Regions from separate parts of the Clostridium sp. JNZ X4-2 genome, predicted to be linked through region 1. Evidence: riboswitches for the same ligand, from Rfam matches in the RefSeq annotation. Region 1 holds a riboswitch; each other region holds the start of a gene.
The links. A riboswitch is a leader RNA that binds a small molecule or an ion and turns the genes downstream of it on or off. The one in region 1 is predicted to bind S-adenosylmethionine.
Positions count from the first base shown of each region.

Region 2: linked by a shared signal. The riboswitch ahead of ACYUJ6_RS11615 (DUF2292 domain-containing protein) and the one ahead of ACYUJ6_RS10715 (amino acid permease) in region 1 are both predicted to bind S-adenosylmethionine.
Region 3: linked by a shared signal. The riboswitch ahead of metK (methionine adenosyltransferase) and the one ahead of ACYUJ6_RS10715 (amino acid permease) in region 1 are both predicted to bind S-adenosylmethionine.

Region 1 is NZ_CM142685.1:2,234,492-2,242,279, forward strand. It holds gene nifB (nitrogenase cofactor biosynthesis protein NifB) at 1-841, opposite strand, end outside; gene metK (methionine adenosyltransferase) at 962-2,158, opposite strand; gene ACYUJ6_RS10715 (amino acid permease) at 2,227-3,597, opposite strand; SAM riboswitch class I at 3,668-3,776, opposite strand; SAM riboswitch class I at 3,857-3,965, opposite strand; gene ACYUJ6_RS10720 (PLP-dependent cysteine synthase family protein) at 4,089-5,003, opposite strand; gene ACYUJ6_RS10725 (3-oxoacid CoA-transferase subunit B) at 5,439-6,104, opposite strand; gene ACYUJ6_RS10730 (CoA transferase subunit A) at 6,148-6,855, opposite strand; gene ACYUJ6_RS10735 (S-ribosylhomocysteine lyase) at 7,072-7,551, opposite strand; gene ACYUJ6_RS10740 (cation diffusion facilitator family transporter) at 7,640-7,788, opposite strand, start outside.
Region 2 is NZ_CM142685.1:2,418,208-2,425,995, forward strand. It holds gene ACYUJ6_RS11595 (cysteine desulfurase) at 1-328, opposite strand, end outside; gene sufD (Fe-S cluster assembly protein SufD) at 321-1,499, opposite strand; gene sufB (Fe-S cluster assembly protein SufB) at 1,511-2,917, opposite strand; gene sufC (Fe-S cluster assembly ATPase SufC) at 2,947-3,693, opposite strand; gene ACYUJ6_RS11615 (DUF2292 domain-containing protein) at 3,964-4,125, opposite strand; SAM riboswitch class I at 4,435-4,543, opposite strand; gene ACYUJ6_RS11620 (nitrogenase component 1) at 4,623-5,960, opposite strand; gene ACYUJ6_RS11625 (nitrogenase component 1) at 5,953-7,425, opposite strand; gene ACYUJ6_RS11630 (MetQ/NlpA family ABC transporter substrate-binding protein) at 7,441-7,788, opposite strand, start outside.
Region 3 is NZ_CM142685.1:3,241,775-3,249,562, forward strand. It holds gene ACYUJ6_RS15585 (ComF family protein) at 249-896, opposite strand; gene ACYUJ6_RS15590 (hypothetical protein) at 902-1,924, opposite strand; gene recD2 (SF1B family DNA helicase RecD2) at 1,908-4,145, opposite strand; gene metK (methionine adenosyltransferase) at 4,260-5,435, opposite strand; SAM riboswitch class I at 5,507-5,611, opposite strand; tRNA gene ACYUJ6_RS15605 (tRNA-Tyr) at 5,682-5,766, opposite strand; tRNA gene ACYUJ6_RS15610 (tRNA-Thr) at 5,772-5,847, opposite strand; tRNA gene ACYUJ6_RS15615 (tRNA-Val) at 5,864-5,939, opposite strand; tRNA gene ACYUJ6_RS15620 (tRNA-Tyr) at 5,948-6,032, opposite strand; tRNA gene ACYUJ6_RS15625 (tRNA-Thr) at 6,038-6,113, opposite strand; gene yyaC (spore protease YyaC) at 6,386-6,925, shown strand; gene mreB (rod shape-determining protein MreB) at 6,963-7,788, opposite strand, start outside.

The DNA of each region.
Region 1 (7,788 bases):
CTGATACATCTTTATTCAAACTTCCTATGGCATCCGCCCTGCACTGCCTGCAATGATACATCTGTTTTAAATGTGGTTCACATTTTTCCCTCATGTTCTTCAATTCAGATTCATTTACAGTATCCCTGTTTTCAAATACACTGCCCTTTACAGGTATTAGAGGCATTATATTGGTCATATAGGCACCGCATTCTTTAACTTTTTTCACTATTTCAGGGATATGAGTATCATTAATTCCCTTTATCATCACAATATTAACCTTTGTCACAATGCCTTTTCCAGCAATATATTTCAGCCCTGACAATTGATTATTCAGCAGTATCTTCCCTGCTTCCTCACCTACAAAAGTCTTTCCCTGATAATTGACAAACTTATAGATCCTGCCGCCTATTTCAGGATCAACAGCATTTATTGTTACAGTAACATGGGTAATTCCCAGCTTTATTATTTCATCGGCATATGCAGGAAGCATTAATCCATTGGTGGAAAGACAAAATGTAATATCCCTGCACTCTTTCTTTATTAATTCTATGGATTTTCTTGTCTCTTGGAAATTTGCAAGTGGATCTCCTGGTCCCGCTATACCCACTACCGTCAAATTTTTTACTCTGTTTTTTACTACCTTGAATTTGTCTCTGGCTTCCTCAGGGGTTAGAATTCCGCTTGTCACACCAGGTCTTGATTCATTTACACAATCATATTTTCTATTACAAAAATTGCAGCTCACATTGCATTTCGGAGCCACAGGTATGTGCATTCTGGCATATTTATGGGCGGCACAATTATAGCATGGATGCTCTAATGTCCTCTCCTCAATACTTTTTGCAAAATTAACAGGCATATTTTATTATCTCCTCTCTCTTATAACTTTAAATAAAAAGGCTAGATAAGCTTATTTTCAACTTATCTAGCCTCCAGTATTTCTGGTCAACTACATTTAAAAAGCACAGAATTTTTTATTTTAATAGTACAAAACATTGTCAAACAACTTTTCCTTTATTTCATCAACCTTATCAAGTTTCTCCCAGGGCAAATCTATATCGGTTCTTCCAAAATGTCCATAAGCCGCTGTTTTCTTGTATATGGGTCTTCTCAGATCCAAATCTCTTATGATAGCTGCTGGTCTTAAATCAAACAGCTTATTTATAATTTCTATTATCTTCTCTTCAATGATTTTCTCCGTACCAAAGGTATCCACACTTATAGATACCGGTCTTGCCACACCTATTGCATAGGCAATTTCAACTTCTATTTTGTCTGCCACACCTGCGGCCACTAAATTTTTTGCTATCCATCTTGCTGCATATGCTCCTGATCTGTCAACTTTCGTAGGATCTTTTCCTGAAAAAGCTCCTCCCCCATGCCTTCCGTATCCACCGTAGGTATCAACTATTATTTTTCTTCCTGTAAGTCCTGAATCAGCCTCTGGACCTCCTTTTACAAATCTTCCTGTAGGATTAACAATATATTTTGTACTAAAGTCTATAAATTTTTCAGGTATTACTTTTTTTATAACCTCATCTATTATGTCCTTTTCAATTTGTTCGTGTCCTATGCCTTCTTCATGCTGGGAGGATATCAAAACTGTATCCACCCTTATAGGCTTTTCACCTTCGTATTCTACTGTAACCTGAGTTTTTCCATCCGGCCCAAGATAAGGAATAATTCCATTTTTTCTTACCTGGGCAAGTTTCCTTGAAAGTTTATGGGCTAATGATATGGGAAGTGGCATGTACTCTGGAGTTTCATTGGTGGCAAATCCAAACACCATTCCCTGATCTCCCGCACCAATTGCCTCAATAGTATCTTTTTCTCCTCGTTTGGCCTCCAGAGATTCATTTACCCCCAGGGCAATATCTGAAGATTGTTCATCTATGGAGGTTATAACAGCACAATTGCTGGCATCAAACCCAAATCTGGAATTATTGTACCCTATATCGCTGATAGTTTGTCTAACTATTTTAGGTATATCCACATAAGCTTTAGTTGATATTTCACCTACTAAAAGCACTAATCCAGTATTTACAACTGTTTCACAAGCCACTCTTCCATACTTATCCTGTTCAATGACTGCATCTAGAACTGCATCAGATATTTGGTCGCAAATCTTATCAGGATGTCCTTCTGTTACTGATTCCGATGTAAATAATCTACTCACTTTAAACCCTCCAATTTATTTAAATATTTTTTATGCATAACTCTAATACGAACTTAAAATGAAATTTTTTAAGAGTCTCTTATCTTCTTACTGCAAAACAACTTATATAAAATTACAAGTGCCAGTACCCATACCGGTATGACATAAAGAGCCACCCTGGTGGCAGGTAAAAATCCCAATGAAACAACAATGGCCAACAGATATATTATAGTAATATAGGATGATATAGGACACAGCGGCATTTTAAATTTGATTTTCTCACCTGCTGCAGATTTTTCCTTTCGAAACTTCAGCTGGGTTATTAGAATGGTTCCCCAGGCAGTCAGAATAGCTATAGTTGTCACTGAAGAAATATATCCAAAAACCTTTCCTGGAACAAAATAATTCAATATTACAGCAATTACTGCTACTCCTGTGCTGAAAAGTATTCCTACATAGGGTACTCCGGATTTATTCACTTTACCAAATACCTTTGGTGCATTATTATTCAGAGCCAAACTATAAAGCATCCTGCCATCCACATACAGAGCACTATTCATACCTGAAAGAGCTGCCGTTAAAATAACAAAATTTATAACTGATGCAGCTGCAGGAATTCCAACTTTGGAAAATACAAGTACAAAAGGACTTCCATCTATTCCAATTTTGTTCCATGGATAAAGCGCCAGCATTACAGTAATAGACCCTACATAAAAAATAAGTATACGCCAAAACACATCGTTTATTGCCTTGGGTATTGATTTCTGAGGTTCTTCTGCTTCACCGGCAGTTATACCAATAAGTTCCACACCTCCAAAAGCAAAGGTTACAAAAACAAAACATAAAATAAATCCCTTAAATCCATTGGCAAAAAATCCACTATTATCCCATATATTAGACAATCCAACAGAATGTCCAGCATTATTAAATCCTAAAAATATAATCAATATTCCAAAAATAATCATGCATATGATAGCAACTACCTTTACAAGGGCAAACCAGAATTCAAACTCACCGTAAGCTTTAACACCAATTAAATTAATTGCAATCAGTATTAATAAAAATATTAGGGCAGTAAGCCATTTTGGAAATTCAGGCAGCCAAAACTGAATGTAAATTCCCATTGCTGTAAGTTCAGCCATAACAGTAGCTGTACATTGAAACCAATAAGTCCAGCCCGAAAAGAATCCTGCAAAAGGCCCCAGATAACGAGTTGCATAAGCACTAAATGATCCTGAATTAGGCTGGTCTACAGCTAATTCCCCCAATGCCCTCATAATCAAGAAAATAAATAAACCACCTATTAAGTAGGCTAAAATAATAGCAGGTCCACCTGTTTTAATAGCATCAGCAGATCCATAAAATAAGCCTACTCCTATAGCACCGCCAATAGCAATCATCTGTATATGACGATTCTTTAAATCCTTTTTTAATGGCTGTTGTTCTAAATTTTTGCTCATTTCATACCTCCATAAAAAACTAATATAAAAACTTCCTACTTGAGAAAACATAGGAAGTTACATTTTATGTTTCTCATCTTTCAGGACTTACCTGCTGGAATTAGCACCATTGATTATATAATGCATAATCAGGTTGCCGGGTATCATAGGGCCAGTCCCTCCACCTCTCTTGATAAGAACTATCATATTTAATTTTAAATTTGAAGTCAAAATAAAAAACTTCCTGCTGAGAAACCGCAGGAAGTTATATTTCCTCTGTTTCTCATCTTTCAGGTTTTCACCTGTTGGATTTAGCACCGTTGGGTATATAATACATACCAGGTTGCCGGGTATCATAGGGCCAATCCCTCCACCTCTCTTGATAAGAAATTTTATATTTTGATCTACAAACATCAAACTGATTATATTTACTATATAATTTTTAAGCTCTCTTGTCAATACATATTAAAATAATAATCTCAATATTGTCAGCATCATTTGTCAGTTATCCCTTAATCATACAAACTTTTACTGAAGTATCTGTCTCCCCTGTCCGGAAATACAGTAACTATATTACCTCTATCTATAGTTTCAGCCAGTTTTAATGCTGCCGAAAGAGCTGCTCCTGAGGAAGATCCCACTATTAATCCTTCTCTTCTTGCAAGTTCCCTAACTGCGGAAAAAGCTTCATCATCATTTACTTTTATAACTTTATCCACTAAGTCCAAATCCATAGTATCCGGCAGGAAATCATTCCCTATGCCTTCAATGGCATAACCGTGTTCTTCAGTACCTCCACCAAGAGTAGAACCTTCCGGATCAGCCAGTATAGCTTTTATATGGCTGTTCTTTTCCTTTAAATATTTTGCTATACCCGTAAAAGTTCCCCCGCTGCCTGCCCCGGCAACAAAATAATCTATTTTCCCCTTCAGCTGTTCATATATTTCAGGACCTGTTGTAATATAATGAGCCTTGGGATTATCTGCATTTTCAAATTGCCCCAATGATATGGAATTGGGTATTTCATTTAAAAGTTCCCTGGATTTTTCTATAGCTCCCCTCATTCCGCTTTCCTCAGGAGTATGAACTATTTCTGCCCCAAGTGCTTTCATAAGCACCTGCTTTTCTATTGAAAACTTTTCTGGAACTGCAAATATTACCTTATATCCTCTATTTAATGCTCCTAGTGCAATTCCAAGCCCAGTATTTCCAGCTGTAGCCTCTATTATTGTATATCCTTTCTTTAATTTTCCCCTTTTTTCAGCCTGCTTTATCATATAATCGCCAATTCTATCCTTTACACTGCCTCCTGGATTAAAATTTTCAAGCTTTGCATATATATTGACTCCATCTTTTAAATCAAATTTATTTATTTTTAGTATAGGTGTTTCTCCTATCATTTCTTTAATATCATCAAAAACTTTCATATAAGATTCCTCCATCTAATACTTGTTAAATTCATTTATTATTTTTCAAATTCCGGAATTTTGAAAAACAAAAAACCTTCTGCCTCTTTACAGAGGCAGAAGGTTACTTCCGCGGTTCCACTCTGTTTAATAATATAAATCGTAAAAATAACAAACAAAATACGATAAATAAAATAAAACTTTTATTGGTACAATCATACCTCAACATTTTAACGGTTGTATCCGCTGAAATCTACTTCAATTCAATTCAGTGCTCCAAGATGCACTTCAATTACTCTCCGCTAAAATTTCCTTGCACCTAATGGAAATTTTCTCTAAATAGCATCCTGTAATTTACTCTTCTTATCATTGCAATTTTTAATAACCTCATAATACTACATAAATATAATTTAATCAAGTATTATTTTGCATTTTAAATAATTTCAACTTTATATATTATAAAATATCACTGACCTTTAAATTCTCCGATATTATAAGTTCCGGCTCAGTATCTTTAACAACTTGCTCTACTGTAAGTCCTTGTGCTATTTCTTCCAGAAGCAGTCCCTCATCTGTAACCTTTATTACAGCTTCATCAGTAATAATTAAGTTCACTGCTTTAACTGCCGAAATAGGCATGGAACATTTTCTCTTGATTTTAGATGACCCATCTTTGGCTTTATGTGTCATGGCAACCACTACCTTTTTAGTACCTACCAGTATGTCCATAGCTCCTCCCACTCCAGGTATATATTTATCATTTCCACATGGCACTGCCCAATTGGCTATATTTCCTTCTGAATCTACCTCTAAAGCACCTAATATGGTTATATCTACATGTCCACCTCTTAAAATCAGAAAAGCTGTATCTAAATTAGCAATGGAACAACCGGGCAGTGCATTTATTGGTCCTCCGCTTGCACCGCAAAAAAATGGACTGTCCTCATTTTCTTTTACATCTGTTCCAAAATTCAAGACCCCGTTTTCAGACTGCAGCATAACATTTATTCCCTTTTCAATATAGTTGGCTGCTAAAGTTGGAATACCAAATCCAAGGTTTACTACCATTCCATCCTTTAATTCTCTGGCAGCTCTTTTTGCTATCTTATTTTTTATATTCATTTGAAATTCCCCCCCGCTTTTAAGTTGTCCAATTAAATATAGATTATTGTAGTCTACTCCATACCTTTCTCATCTTACTCTGACATTCTTCATAACTGTATCCTACACATATTGCATCATTAAAAATTCCCGGCGTTTGAACTATCTCCGGTTTGATTTCACCGGCTTCAACTATTTCTTCAACTTCCACAATAGTTATATCTGCCGCTGCTGCCATCAGCGGGCTGGCAGTAGGTGCACCGCTATAAACAAGATTTCCCATTTTATCTGCCTTTTGAGCTTTTATTATAGCTACATCTGCCTTTAAAGGAGTTTCCAATAAGTATTCCCTGCCATCTACTTCTATCTTCTTTTTACCTTTTTCAAGCAAGGTTCCCAGTCCTGTAGGTGTCAGCACTCCACCTAATCCAGCAGCAGCACACCTTATCTTCTCAATTAGGCTGCCCATAGGATAATACTCCACTTCTATTTTGTTATCCATATATTGTTTTACAGCAGTAGGATTGGTTCCTATATGAGAACCTATAAACTTTTTTACAAGCCCATGATCAAACAGCAGTCCTATATCAAATCCTCCTCCTGGAAAAGAATTTGTTGAACATATAAGTGTCAAATCACTTATATTAAGTTCTACCAATTTATCAACAGCCATCAATGGTGTATTGCTTCCAAGAAATCCCCCAATCATAATGGTTGAGCCATTTTTAACATATTTCTTTATTGCTTCCTCCATATCTAAAAATTGCGGCATATTATATTCCCCCTTATAAAATAAACAGCCCAAAATCAAACTAGTGTAATATGATTACACTATATTATTTTATTGTAAACGACTACTGCTTGTCAATATCTTATATCTGCTGATTTCTAAAATGAATCTTGTTTAGTTATAATAATTAACCTAAGATTAAAAAGTCACTTTTATCATAAAATATGATAAAAGCGACTTTTATTAATTATTTCCATATTAATTTGGATAATTCAGCCTTTCATCCGGGATATCTGTCAAAACTTCTTTGAGAAATTTATCTGCCCAGTATTTCGCCATAGGAAGATTCATGTCCAAATAATTTCCACAGTCTTTTGGATCAGCTCCAGGTATATCTCCTTGAAAATTTAATATGAACTTATACATCTCCACCAGCAAATCCACAATATCCTTTGACTCATAGTCTCCATGCAAAATCAGATAAAATCCCGTTCTGCACCCCATGGGTCCAAAATATACGGTTTTATCTCCATAAATACTGTGATTTCTCAAAAAAGTTGCTCCTAAATGCTCAATGGTATGAACTTCCGCTGTATTCATAACAGGTTCATCATTAGGGCTTGTCATTCTTATATCAAATGTGGTTAGAACTACCTCTCCATATTTATCTTTTCTGGAAACATAAACACCTGGTATCAGTTTTAAATGATTGACAGTGAAACTTGAAATTTTATCCATGTAATATCGCCTCCTGTAGCATTTATTATACATCATGTTCAACCTGTAATCAATTATTCAGTTTTACCCTAATGTCCGAATACAACAGCTATTTCAAAGCCGGCTCTACATGTATAATTGCATATTTTATTTTAAATTCACTGCTCAGCATGCTTTCTATCTTTTCCGTAATACTATGACTTTCAAGTACGGTCAATTTGGAGCTGACGCCTATTACGATATCAAGTAAAATGTTGT
Region 2 (7,788 bases), 180 kb from region 1:
CTATTAAATTCAATGATTCCGTAGTATTTCTCGTAAATATTATTTCAGAAGATTTCTCTGCTCCAATAAATTTTCTTACCTTCTCACGGGCTCCCTCATAAGCTTCTGTGGATGTAACTCCTAAGTAATGAGCTCCTCTATGAGGATTTCCATTTAAATTTTCATTGTAATGTTCCACAGCTTTTATGACAGATAATGGTTTTTGTGTAGTTGCCCCATTATCAAAATATACCAAGTCTTTACCTTCTACCTTTATGGAGAGTATTGGAAAATCCTTTCTTACCTTTTTTACATCTATACCTGTTTGTATTACATTCCCATTACTCATTTATAATCCTCCTTTTAAGTTCTTCAGATAAAAATTTCTTTAAATCCTCTGCAGGAATTTTATCAAAAATAGGACTAAATCTGGCTTCTATAACTAATTTTTCCGCTTCACCATAATCAAAACCTCTGCTCATTAAATAAAAAAGCTGATTTTCATCTATTTTACCTACACTAGCTGCATGCTGACCATCTACATCTTCCTCCTGGCAGAGAAGCATTGGAATAGTATCCGTCTTAACCGTTGGATCTAAAAGAAGCACTTCTTCAGCTTGAGATCCCTTGGACTTGGAAGATCCCCTTTTAAAATCTATATTTCCCTTAAACACTTTCCTTGCTTTATCTTTTAATACTCCTTCTATGACCATATTGCTGACGCTCTTCTTTCCAAAATGATTGGCAGTATAATAAAGATCTTGTCTTCTATCTCCATCTACCAAATAAGCTGAATATATATCAGCACTGCTGCGCTCCCCTTTTAAATCCGAATTATAATTTGTAACATTTATATGACTGCCTATTTCTATAGTAACCCAGTTTACCTCTGCGCCTTCATCAACCTGTGCCATATTTGAATCAAAATGAGTAGATTTATCATTCATTCTTTGAATTTTTATAATATTTACCTGAGATCCATTTTTAGCAAACACCTTGGTCAGTCCATTATGAAAAGCAGTTGTTTCTTTTTCTCCGGTATAATAATCTACTACCAAAGTAATCCTGCTGTTTGGTTCTGCTACAATTATATTGTGATCCACCACTGCAGGGTTATGCTTATCTAAATTAAAATTAAGCCTAACATAGGAGTTTAAAATCCTGTTTTCGGGAGTTTTTATAAATACTCCTGAATTAAATTCATTTTCCGCAAGCTTCACAAAATCCCCTGACACAGAAGTGGCATCTTTAAAACTGGAATATTTACAAAGGCAGTTTTCACTTGAAGCTTCCTTTATAGGTACTATGGTAACATCTCTAAAATCTTCGGCCTTAAAATCTATATAATCTGCATCATATTCCCGTATATCCGGAAGCTTATAATTGTCAATATGAAAATTATTCAATCCTAGATGCTTCCATGTGAGTACATGGGCTTGATTTAATCTAAAATCCCTTTTATTCTGCAATGTGGAAATTATATTCTTGCTGTCACTAAAATTCTCCTTACTATCTATCATACAGTACCTCCTTATCCTATAGTTCCCTTTAATTCTAGTTTAATTAAATTGTTCATTTCTACTGCATATTCAAGAGGAAGTTCCTTGGCTACAGGTTCAACAAATCCCGTAACTATCATACCCCTTGCCTCTTCTTCCGTAAGTCCTCTGCTCATAAGATAGAAAATAGCATCATCACTTATTCTCCCTATTTTGGCTTCATGACCCACATCCACATTGTTATTTGCCACACTTATAATAGGTACTGTATCCGATCTGGATTCACTATCAAGCATCAATGATTCACAGGATACACTGGATCTGGAGTTTACTGCATTTTTTGTGGAACTTAAAAGACCTCTGTAGATGGAAACCCCTCCATCTTTAGATATTGACTTTGAATTCACCACAGATGTGGTATTTGGTGCTGCATGCACTACCTTAGAACCTGTATCCAGATATTGTCCCGCACCTGCAAAAGTTATTCCTGTAAAATCACATCTTGCCCCTTCTCCTCTTAGTATGCTCATGGGATACAACATGGATACTTTGGAACCAAAAGAACCTGTTACCCATTCTATGTGACCATTTTTATCTACTGCCGCCCTTTTAGTATTTAAATTGTACATATTTCTTGACCAGTTTTCTATAGTGCTGTATTTTAGTGAAGCTCCCTCTCTTATATAACACTCAACACATCCTGCATGCAGATTGTTTACATAGTATTTAGGTGCTGAACAACCTTCTATATAATGAATTTTTGCTCCCTTTTCAACCACTATAAGCGTATGTTCGAATTGACCTGCCCCAGGGGCGTTTAATCTAAAATAAGATTGAATTGGTATTTCAACTTGAACTCCCTCTGGAACATACACAAAAGAACCGCCGGACCAGACTGCTCCATGAAGTGCTGCAAACTTATGGTCTGTTGGAGGTACAAGTTTCATAAAAAGCGGCTTTACAAGTTCTCCATAATCTCTTATTGCCGTCTCCATATCCATGTACAAAACACCTTGTTTTTTTAGTTCTTCACTTACATTGTGATAAACAACTTCTGAATCATATTGTGCTCCAACTCCCGCCAGTGATTCGTGCTCTGCCTTAGGTATTCCAAGCAAGTCAAATGTTTTCTTTATATCCCTTGGTACGTCCTTCCAGTCATGCTTCATATTGGTATCCGGTCTTACATAAGTAACTATGTTATTCATATCCAGATCCGTTAAGTCAGGTCCCCAGGATGGCATTGACATATTATTGTAAATATCCAGAGATTTAAGTCTAAATTCTCTCATCCAATCAGGATCATTTTTCTCCTGGGATATTTCTTCTATTATTTTTTTTGTAAGACCTGATCCGGTTTTATAACTGGATTTATCTTCATTTTTTATATCATAAATACTTCTTTTTACATCTTCTATATGAGTTTTATCTTTTTCCAATAAAAACACCTCTCTTCCAAGACAATCCGCTAAACCAGTGCCTTAAACTTGTCATATCCATTTTTCTCTATTTCTTCAGCCAAGGATGCATCACCGGTCTTAACTATTCTGCCGTCCACAAGTATATGAACATAGTCCGGTTTTAAATGTTCCAAAATACTGTCATGATGTGTAATTATAAGTATGGAATTATCTTTTGTCCTAAGTCTGCTTACTCCTTCTGATACTATTCTAACTGCATCTACATCAAGTCCTGAATCTGTTTCATCAAGCATGGCAAGTTTAGGTTCAAGTACTGCCATCTGAAGTATTTCGTTTTTTTTCTTTTCCCCGCCTGAAAATCCCACATTTAAATATCTCTGTGCATAATTTTCATCTATTTTTAAAAGTTTCAGTTTTTCTTTTAAAGCTCTTTTAAATGCCAATATGCCACTTCTTTCTCCCGTAACAGCAGCTTTTGCACTTCGCAGAAAATTTTCAACAGTTATTCCCTGTATTTCTTCTGGATATTGAAAAGACATAAATATCCCGCGTCTTGCCCTTTCATCTACTTTTAAATCATTTATTTTCTCCTCTTCAAATACTATATCTCCTGCTGATATAACATATTTAGGATGACCCATTATAGTATTTACAAGAGTGGACTTTCCTGCTCCATTGGGACCCATTATAGCATGAACTTCACCTTTCCCGATTTGTAAATTAAGTCCTTTTAATATCTCCTTATCTTCAACTTTTGTTCTTAGATTGTTTATTTCCAGTAACTTTTTTCCCATTATACCTCTCCTTTATATCCGAGTATTTGAGTCATGTTTAATTTTAAAAATCAGCTACAATATAAATGAGTAATTTAGATAAGATAGAATATCCGACTTAAATACTCAACATTGTACCTGATTACATTTTACTATTTATTTAAAGGATAATCAATAATGAAAATATGCATTTTATATTTTTCTCTAAAAGTTTTTATTTTCTGATAATAACTTAAGCTAATTTAAAGTATCCCAATTTCTATTCCTTAGGTAATTAAACAAATCCCCCATTTATTTAAGTCTTATTTTTTCCTTTGTCTCTACCTGAATTACTATGCCGTCTTGAATAACTAAAGTTATTGAACCATAGCTTATGCTTTTTAATGATTGCAGTATTTCCTTAATGTACTGCTCTGAGATCTGGTTTTTTTTCCGTATAATTTTTGCCTCCATTTTTATATTACCCCCTTTTATAATAATTTATCCAATGGCTGCCATTGCTGACACCCCCATCTTTTTCAAGATGAAGTATGACAAGTACTTGCTGTGCCTCTGGATTTATTCTTCCCCTAAAGGATAACGTATTCTAAGTGCTAAAGACGCTAAGAATACTATTAATAAGGTTCGGTATAAAAGCATTCCTTATGGGCAAACTCCACCGTACCTAAAAATAACTTGATAAACTAAAAAATCCTCTTCAGATGAAGAGGATTAACTTATATGGCAATAAATATAAAAGATTTGCATTAAAGTTTTACCTTTACCTCATCTTCCAGAACTATGTTCTGATGGACTTAGCACCTTACATGTAATACTAACATGGGTTGCTGAAACTTCATCGGGCCATTCCCTAAGTTTCTCTTGATAAGGATCAATATTAAATTATTGTTTTTAATTATACCGTATAATGTTTCTAGGGTCAATTAATTTTTTAATTAAACTGCATTTAATTATTTATAACTTTCCAATATATTGCTATATATATCTTCTGTCAGTGTCAATCCGCCATTATAGCCTACATAAGTCCTATTAAGTACCAACCTGTGCATCACTGGCAAGGATATATTTATTCCAAAACCTTTTAATTCTGATACTATATCCCTATCCCAGGAACTTCCCAAAATCAATGGTGTATAATTACCATGATTATATTTTCTTAACCCCTCATGTATTTTACCTCCATCAGTTTCAAATATTACTTTAGAAGATATATTCCGGGACAAATGTTGAAATTCATACTCTATTTTTTCCCTATATTCTTCTGGAGCATCATCTGTAATATATTGTTCTCCCGGAACAATTCCAAGTTCATTTACTAAAAATTTACTGATTCCAAGTGCATAAAAGGAGTCTGTTATATTAAAAAATTTATCTGCCATATCATATCTAAATTCTATGAAAAAATCCAGTGATCTTTCAATATAATAATAAAATCTTTTTTCCTCCCTGCTTATAAAAGCTTCCACCCTTTTTTTATCTAATTGTGAAAATTCTGCTACAGTCCTTAGAAATTTACTGGTTTCCCTTGCTCCTATAGGTAACACTGGATAATGCAGATAAGGAGTACCATATTTTTCATTTAACAGTTTGGCTGTATTTAATCCTACCCAGGGAGAAAGGACTAAATTAAACTGGGCATTGGGAATTGTTTTCCATTCATCTACACCATTGGACTCCGTTCCAAAAAGTATGTTGACTTTAAGACCTATTGACTGGAGCAATTTTTTTATTTCCGCCAAATTACCCGTCCAAAAGGAATCCTGATATGGAACTACGGACCAAACATTTACAAGACCCTTCTCCACTTTTGGTTTTCTCTCACCTATAAACTGATCTATAATGGCTTCAACTACCAATTCATGCCCTTTGAAATTGCTTCCTTTAAATCCGCCTGTTTCTGCATAAACTATAGGAATCCCTTTACTTTTATATTCACTTACCACCTGACCTACATCATCCCCTATTATATCTGCAGTACATCCTGTTAAAACCACAAACAGATCACCCTTTAAAACCTTTAGAGATCCATCTATTACCTGTCTTAACCTGTGTTCTCCTCCAAACACCACTTCTCTCTCCGTTGTATTAGTACAAGGTACGGCACTTCCTCCCGAATACCCTATGCCCTGATATCCTGATGCAGCACTGAGACCATCATGAAGTTTAATTCCACATCCCGGCCCGGAGTGTAATATGGGTATGGCCCTTTTAATAGCCAGTACTGACTGCTGTGCTCCCAATGCACAATAGTGCCTGGGCTGTTCTATTATTTCAGTTGTTTTAGTCACTATGACCACCTCCCAAAAAGCTATAAGGATCCTGTTTCAGCCACCAATCAGTATAGGGCAATTCACAGTGTGCAGCAATATTCTTCACAAATTCCTTAGATGCCAGTACATCCACTATTTTATTTCCATAATTTATCAGGCCTTCATATCCTAAGCCAAACTGCTCATCCCCCATCAAAAATGTGGGTATTCCCAATTTAGGTCCCCAGGAAGACATTCCTCCATGACGTGCCACCAATAAATCTGGTTTTAATCTATTCAATATATTTACCAATTCAAAAGGCTGTTTATTGCAGATATTAAAATTTTTCACATCTCCATAATTTTCAACAACATACCCTAAGCTGTCGCTTTTGGGATCCATATTGTCATAACAGGGATCATGGTGAAATATAGCCGCACCTACTACTTCCATATGGAGATCTTTAAGAAGAGCTATTAAACTGTGCCCATGAGCTGCTCCAGCTGTGACATATACTCTTTTTCCCTTTAATTTGCTCCTAAGCTCTTCAAGCTCATGGGCAATTTTGTCTTTTTGGGACTTTATAAGTTTCTCAACTTCTTTTTCTCTATGAGTAACTTTACCAAGTTCCCTAAACCACATATCAGCACCTTTAATACCATAGGCTGGCGGAGCTTTAACTTCAGGCACGCCATATTCCTGTTCCAATCCAGCTGCCAAATATGTCCCCAGTGTAGGACATATTTGTACTGTAGCTGCAGCTTCAGATATTCCTTCCAGTTGAGCTATAGTTGAAAAAGGTACAATGTAATTGGGCTTTAACCCTATTTGTTCAAATAAATCCGTAAATATATCACTTCCCCAAAAATTAATTACATTTACCATATCTTCTCTTCTTTTAACTGGTGGTTTGACTATTTTCCGCAGGATACCATGGTATGCAGCATCAAAACCTGTTGTCCAAATTCTGGATCTAAATCCTTCACAGGCCACAAATACTACAGGTATACCCAATTTTTTTTCTGCTTCATCAGTTACCTCCTCTACATCATCTCCAATAATTCCAGATGCACAGGAAGTAGTTACAAAAATTGCTTTAGGTTTAAATCTTTTGTAAGCTTCTTCTATGGTCTTTTCCAGTTTGAAGATTCCACCATATACCATATCTTTTTCCTTCAAATTGGTATTTAACAGCCTTGCATTTTTTAAAGGCAGTTTCCTCTTTCTCTGTCCTACTCTATTTGTAAAATTATAATCCTGGAAGTCAGCTGAACACCCTATTGGAGCATGGTTTATTACTACTGCATCCTGTATCATAACCAATTGGCATAATGCATTTCCCGAACTGCACCCCAGGCATTGGCTAAAACTTCTTCTCTTTTCACATAACTTCCCACTTTTGGATTTACTGCATAATTCCTTAGCACTTCCGCCAAATCCCGTAATTGAACCCAACCTGGATTCTCTTATTTCAACTTCCGGAGATTTTATATTAATACTCAACCTTATACCTCCCCCTTAAAAAGCCGGCACTACTGCAACCCCGTATTTTTTCTTTATAAAATTTCTCACGTCCTCTGAATTAAGTTTTTTTACTATTTCTTTTATTTCCTTCTTATTTTCATCGCCTTTTCTCACTACAATAAGATTGGCATAGGGTGATTTGCTGTCCTCTCTAAATAATGCTTTATTAGGATCCATTTTTGCCTCAAGCACAAGATTTGTATTTATTATGGAACCATCTACATCCGGCAGTACCCTAGGAAGCTGAGCTGCATCAACTTCTATAAACTGTAGATTTTTAGGATTATCTACAATATCCGAAGGTGTAGCACTATAGTTAGCTATTCCAGATTTTAATTTAAT
Region 3 (7,788 bases), 1.0 Mb from region 1:
TATGAGCTGCCATGACGCACCATTGGTGCAATGTCAAGCCAGCTGACCTGGTCTTTGACCCCACACTCGCCTGCTGGAATTTTCACTACCCGGAATTATCCTCTCACTACTAACCCTCTCGTATTCTTACGGCAGGACTTACTTCTAAGCCGCACCATGCTCATTAAACATTTTATTTAACTTACGTGGATCGTTTCGCCTGCGACTGGCATCGACTTTCAACCACAAACCTAGCTTGACTATTAAAATTATACCCTACTTTTTGCTCCAGTCAATATATTAATTTTTTTTGCTCCATTTTTCAAGAGTTCCTCACTACAGTAAAAAGCCGTAGCACCAGTAGTTATAACATCGTCTATCAATAAAATTTTCTTATTTTTAATATGATAATTATCATGAACTTTAAAGCTTCCCTGTATATTGTTCCATCTATCCTCCCTGCTCAATCCTATTTGATCTTTAGTATCCCTGGTTTTGGTCAAACAGCATACAACAGGTTTACCAACATATTTTCCCAGAGTCCTTGCCAGGTATTCACTTTGGTTGTATCCCCTTTTTTTAAGAGATTTCTTTGTCATAGGAACATAAGTTAAAATATCAAAAGCTATATTGCTGTTGTAGATAGTATCTTTCATATATGAAGCTATAATATCTCCAGATCTAAAAGAATTTTTATATTTCAATTTTATTACAAGTTCCATCATAGCACCTGAATAATATGCACTGCTGTAGCAGATGAATTCACGATCATAATTTCCAATTTGAAAACTGTCCCTGCAAATTCTTATATTGTCTTTACACATTTTGCATATGTTTTCATCATCATATATATCTTTTTTACACAATACGCATTTTCCATCACCACAATATACCAACTCCAATACACAGTCCAACAAAAACTCTAACTTCTCAATAAACCCATATCCCATGCTTCTCTGTTAAAGTTTCTAGTTATACTTCTGGCCTTTTCCATATCTTCCGTTTCCAAATTTGCCACCAGTATAACCTCTCCCTTTACATTTTTTTCACCTCTTCTCATATTTCCACATAAATAAACAAATTTTTTATAGTTGAGATTTGTATTATCAGCAAAGTACACCATTATATCTGAATTCTTTCCATTAGATAGGATTTGTTGAAAACTGTCAGTTATTAATATTGAATTCTTTACCTGTAAGAATTTATTTATAGATTTCTTATTAGATTCTTCCTCTACAAAATATATAATACTTTTACAAAAATTCTTGCAATACTTATGAATATAGGAATAGACATTTTCCACTTTAAGTCCATCCGGCACATATATTATGGCCTTTCTTCCCTGACTTAAGGACCACTTCAAGTAGTCATATACTACAAATGGTATATCTTTATTCATGTCAAATCTGGTAAGTATAGTTCTAGGCTCTACTATAGGACCTTCTTCTGCAATGGGAAAAAACAATTCCCTTCTATTCTTAAGTATATTTTGTATTGAATATACAATTACCTTGCTCTGCTTATAGATTAATCTGTCAACTAAGTAAATTATTTCATAACTGTTATACATAGAAAAACTATTTATATCATCGTATATAACCAGCTGAAACTTTTCTTTTAATCTTAAAGCATTTTGAAAGCTGCATATTTTAAATATACAATTCACATTATTTTCTGCATTTCTTAAGTAAGCATAATTTCTAAAACTTGTATATTTCTTTATATTTTTTATTATGTCAATGTTATCAGGATTTTCGTCTGTAATATAAATTACATTTCTATTTTGTTTAATATATGTGATAATAATGTCCATAAAAACCTTAGAGGAATTGTATGGGACAGAAATAACATTTAAAAATTTTTCTCCAATGCTATCCCATTTCACTATTTCTTTTTCTATTTCCTTAATCTTATGAATAAAATTCATCTTATTCCACAACAACATTTGTTTCACTCTCCATTATATCCATTATTCTGTGTTTTAATAATGAATATCTTTCAAAGCTTTTATTATTATTTATCATAAAATTCAAGGCTTTCAAATCTCCTACCAATACTACCATCTGCTTTGCTCTGGTTATAGCTGTATACAATAAGTTTCTGTTCATAAGTAAAGGCGGACCCATAAATACAGGTAAAATAATTACCGGAAATTCACTTCCTTGACTTTTATGTATGGTTATTGCATAGGACAAATCCAGTTCATCTAAATGCATGTTATCGTAAACAACCCTCCTGCCTTCATCAAATACAACCGTTACTGTATTTTTTTCTTCATCTATATGGTCAATGCATCCAAAATCTCCATTAAAAATTCCCATGCCTTCTTCTGAGTTTTCTTCTGAAATTTCGGTCCACTTTAAAGTATAATCATTTTTAATCTGCATTACCTTGTCACCTAATCTAAAAATAGTATTTCCAATCTTTTTCTCCTTTTTTTCAGGGATTTTAGGATTCAAAACCTCCTGAAGTTCAGCATTTAAATTGGACACTCCCAAAATACCTTTTCTCATTGGAGATAATATTTGAATGTGCTGCATTTTGTTCCAGTTTTTATTGAAGTTTGGCAATCTTCTGTTAATCAGGCTTATCACTGTATCCAATATATCTGAAGGTTTTTTACACCTTATAAAATAAAAATCCTTGAGTCTTTTATTCAAGATAGGCATTTCTCCTGAATTTATCTTATGGGCATTTACTATAATCATGCTTTCTTTTGACTGCCTAAATATTTCCTTCAACCTAACTACTTTAATACAATTACTATCTATAAAATCCCGGAGTACATTTCCCGGTCCCACTGAAGGAAGCTGCTGTGCATCTCCTACTATTATAAGTCTGGTCCCAACTGAAATGGCCCTTAATAAATTATTCATAAGCATTATATCTATCATGGAAGCTTCATCTATAATTACCACATCACATTGAAGGGGTGATTCCTCTCCTCTTGAGAAAAACATGGCTTCTTTATCATTCTCCACCCCCATCTCCAGTAATCTATGTATGGTTTTTGCTTCTCTTTCAGTAGCTTCTGACATTCTTTTGGCCGCCCTGCCAGTAGGCGCTCCCATAAGTACCTTGTAATTTGCCTTTTCAAATAATTGAATTATACAATTGATTATGGTGGTTTTGCCTGTGCCTGGCCCACCTGTTATTATTTCTACACCATTTTTTACTGCTCCCCTAATAGCATCTTTCTGAGAAGGTGCAAATTCAATATGATTTTTGTCTTCAAAATTTTTAATTTCTTCATCCACATCAAAACCTATGTCCTTGTAATCACTGAAAGCAAGGGTTAAAATTTTTTTGGTTACACTTAATTCACAATAATAATATGTCATTGGAAATACACAGAGATTGTCATCATATTGCTCCAGCTTTATCTTCCCATTTATAGAGTTTTCATATATATTTTCTTCTAACTCCGCTTTAGTTACTCCAAGTATGCCTTCTCCTTCTTTAATAAGTTTATCTATGGGCATATAAGTATTCCCCAAAGTGCAGAACTGATTTACCACATATCTTATTCCACTTTGTATTCTAAAGGGGGAGTTTCTTTCTATTCCAAGGCTCCTTGCTATTCTGTCCGCTGTTTTGAATCCTATGCCTCCTATTTCTTCCGTAAGGATATATGGGTTTTCTTTTACTTTGCGTATTGAATCAGCTCCAAATTTTTTGTGTATTTTTACACATTGGTTTGGAGTCACTCCATAAGTTTGTAAAAATATCATTACATTTCTTATTTCATTTTGTCTGGAATAAGATTCTGCTATTAAAGCTATCTTTTTTTCTCCTATACCTTCTATTTCCCTCAGTCTGTTTATGTTGTCATCCAGCACATGAAGAGTATCTTCTCCAAATTTTTTAACTATTTTTCTGGCAGTAACAGGTCCTATACCAGATATAATTCCCGAGGATAAATACCTTTCTATACCCATAGCAGTATCAGGTACTATTTCTTCACAAACCTGGACCTTAAACTGGCGCCCGAAGTGAGGATGTAATACCCATTCTCCTAAAACCTTCAAGTTTTGTCCTTCTGTTATATAAGGTATGCATCCCACTATAGTTACTGTATCTTCTTTTTTTTTCATCTTAGCAACTACATATCCATTGTCTTTATTTTGAAATATTATATCTTCTACAATTCCCTGTAAATCCTGCATAAGCTCTCTCCCACTTTAACAAACATATAAAATCTATATCTTTGAATATAATTATAGCACATAAGTTTAGCTTAAAAAAAGCTCTGTAAATTTACATACAGAGCTTCTACAATTCTAGATATATTTTTTTATATCATCAACCTTATTCAATTTTTCCCAGGGTAAATCTATATCGGTTCTTCCAAAATGCCCATAAGCTGCAACCTGTCTGTATATTGGCCTTCTCAAATCCAAGTCCCTTATTATAACAGCTGGTCTTAAATCAAATACCTTCTCTACTATATTAACTATTTTCTCTTCTGATACTTTTCCAGTGTTGAAAGTATCAATAGTTATAGATACGGGTTTTGCCACACCTATAGCATATGCAAGCTGTATTTCCAACTTATCTGCAACACCAGCAGCTACCAGATTTTTTGCCACCCATCTTGCAGCATAAGCAGCTGATCTATCCACCTTGGTTGGATCCTTCCCTGAAAATGCTCCACCACCATGTCTTCCATATCCGCCATAGGTGTCCACTATTATCTTTCTTCCTGTAAGACCAGAGTCTCCCTGAGGTCCGCCAACTACAAATCTACCTGTTGGATTTATGAAGTATTTGGTATTTTCATCCAGAAACTTCTGTGACACAACAGGCTTTATAACATGTTCAATTATATCACTTTCAATTTGTTCTTTAGTTACCAGTTCATCATGCTGTGCAGATACAACTATAGTATCAACTCTAATGGGTTTATTATCATCATATTCTATAGTCACCTGAGTTTTTCCGTCTGGTCTCAAGTACCTTAAAGTTCCATCCTTTCTAACCTGTGCCAGTCTTTTTGCCAGCTTATGAGCCAAACTTATGGGCATAGGCATATATTCCGGAGTTTCATTAGTGGCAAATCCAAACATCATACCTTGATCTCCTGCTCCTATGGCATCTGTTTCCTCCATCTGTCCTTTTTTGGCTTCCAGGGATTGATTGACTCCCATAGCTATATCTGATGATTGTTCATCAATTGAGCTCAGCACTGAGCAGGTATCACAATCAAATCCATATTTGGCTCTGGTGTATCCTATTTCCTTTACAGTTTTCCTAACTATTTTAGAAATATCTACATAGCATTTAGTTGATATCTCTCCCATAACCAAAATCATACCTGTAGTAGTAGCAGTTTCACATGCTACTCTTCCATACGGGTCTTGTTTTAATATGGCATCCAGAATTGCATCTGAAATTTGATCGCACATTTTATCTGGATGACCTTCTGTAACTGACTCAGACGTAAATAATTTTTTCATTTTCAATACCTCCATACTGTATAAAAAATAAAAACCTCTTCAAATAAGAAGAGGTTAAATAATTAACTGCTCTCTTATCTTGCAAAATTAACTTGCAGGAATTGGCACCTTGGCAAAACTTCTACTGGTTGCCGGGTTTCATCGGGCCTTTTTCCCTCCGCCTCTCTGGATAAGAGTCTATATTATTGATTTACAACAATTATAAAAATTTTAATAAAATAAAAAACACCCTAACAGTGCTTTTTATGGTGGAGGAAGATGGATTCGAACCATCGAAGTCACTGACAACAGATTTACAGTCTGCCCCCTTTGGCCACTCGGGAATTCCTCCGCATTTGGTGCTGGCAGTAGGCTTCGAACCCACGACCTACTGATTACAAGTCAGTTGCTCTACCTGCTGAGCTATGCCAGCTTATTTTGTTATAATGTGGTGGGCACAACAGGGCTCGAACCTGTGACCCTCTGCTTGTAAGGCAGATGCTCTCCCAGCTGAGCTATGCGCCCCCAATATTTGGTGGAGGAAGATGGATTCGAACCATCGAAGTCACTGACAACAGATTTACAGTCTGCCCCCTTTGGCCACTCGGGAATTCCTCCACATTTGGTGCTGGCAGTAGGCTTCGAACCCACGACCTACTGATTACAAGTCAGTTGCTCTACCTGCTGAGCTATGCCAGCTTATTTATTTCATATAAGTACACTAAAATAGAACATAAAGGCGTTTAACGTAGTTTAGTATACATTTTTGTGCAATTATTTTCAAATTTCATATTACATTAAAATCTAATGTTAAATGTTTATTTCTTCATGTATCTCGTTATTCCTTCAGAAATCACATACCTGTGATTTAGACATAATAATTTACATAATTCCATCATATAAATTATATATAGTATTCTCTTTGGATACTATCCATAGGCACTGCATACACATAAAGAAGGTGAAATATATTGAATAAAGTAAAATCCAACTATAAGAATCCACTGGCATATTACGATTTAGCCTATTTTTTAAAAGATCACATCAACAAGGATACCATCATCGTATGTATAGGTACAGATAGATATATAGGGGACTGTCTTGGCCCTTTAGTAGGTACCCTGCTAAAGTGCAAGCACTTTCCCCTGCCGGTTTATGGTACAATTTCAGAGCCCATACATGCTTTAAACATTGAAAGTAGACTAAATGAAATAAAATTGCTTCATCCCCATAGCAACATTATAGGTATTGATGCCTGTTTAGGAGATTCCAAAACCATTGGAGAAATACAGGCAAGAGACTTTCCTGTTCATCCCGGCAAAGGAGTGGGAAAATCTCTTCCCAATGTAGGAGACTCCTCAATAATAGGCATAGTTGATTCAAATGGCAATGAGGATATATTCAGCAATACCAGCAATATACGTTTGAATCTAATTTTAAATATGGCTGAAGTAATACTTTATTCACTAATTCATTCATATTATCTCTATTATAATAATATCTTATTGTAGATATATAGACAAATTTTTTAACACCAATAAAACATTTTCAATCTATTAAGGTTATATCATCACCAGTAAAAATGACTTCCATTTTGTCCAAATACTCAAGAACCTTTCCTGTACCTAAAGCTACACAGGATACCGGATCTTCAGCTACATAAACAGGTACATGAGTTACCTCCTGTATTAAATCACCTAATCCGTTTAGCAAGGCCCCTCCTCCAGTCATAACAATACCTTTTTCAGCTATGTCAGCAGATAATTCTGGAGGAGTTTTTTCCAATACCGCCCTAGCCGTATCTGCTATGGAATTTACAGTCTCCTTCAATGCTATTCTCATTTCTTTAGATGATACTTCCATATTCTTGGGAAGTCCTGTGATTAGATCTCTCCCTCTTATTTCCATACTTGTTTCTTCATCTTTGTTAAATGCAGAACCTATATTTATCTTTAAGTCTTCCGAAGTCCTCTCTCCAATCATCAATTTATGTTCTTTCCTAATATATTTCATTATGGCTTCATCAAACTTGTCTCCTGCCACTTTAATTGAGGATCTTACTACTATTCCCCCCAGTGAAATTATGGCCACATCAGTAGTTCCGCCACCTATGTCTATTACCATGCTTCCACTTGCCCTAGTTATATCGATTCCAGCTCCTATAGCTGCAGCCAGGGGCTCTTCAATTAAAAACACCTTCTTTGCGCCTGCATTTTTAGCTGCATCAATTACAGCTCTTTTTTCAACCTCAGTAGCCTCACAGGGAATACAAATAACTATCCGCGGTGCTGACATTCTTTTTTTTCCACAAGCTTTTTCTATAAAATACTTTAACATCTTCTCTGTTACATCGTAATCAGATATAACTCCATCT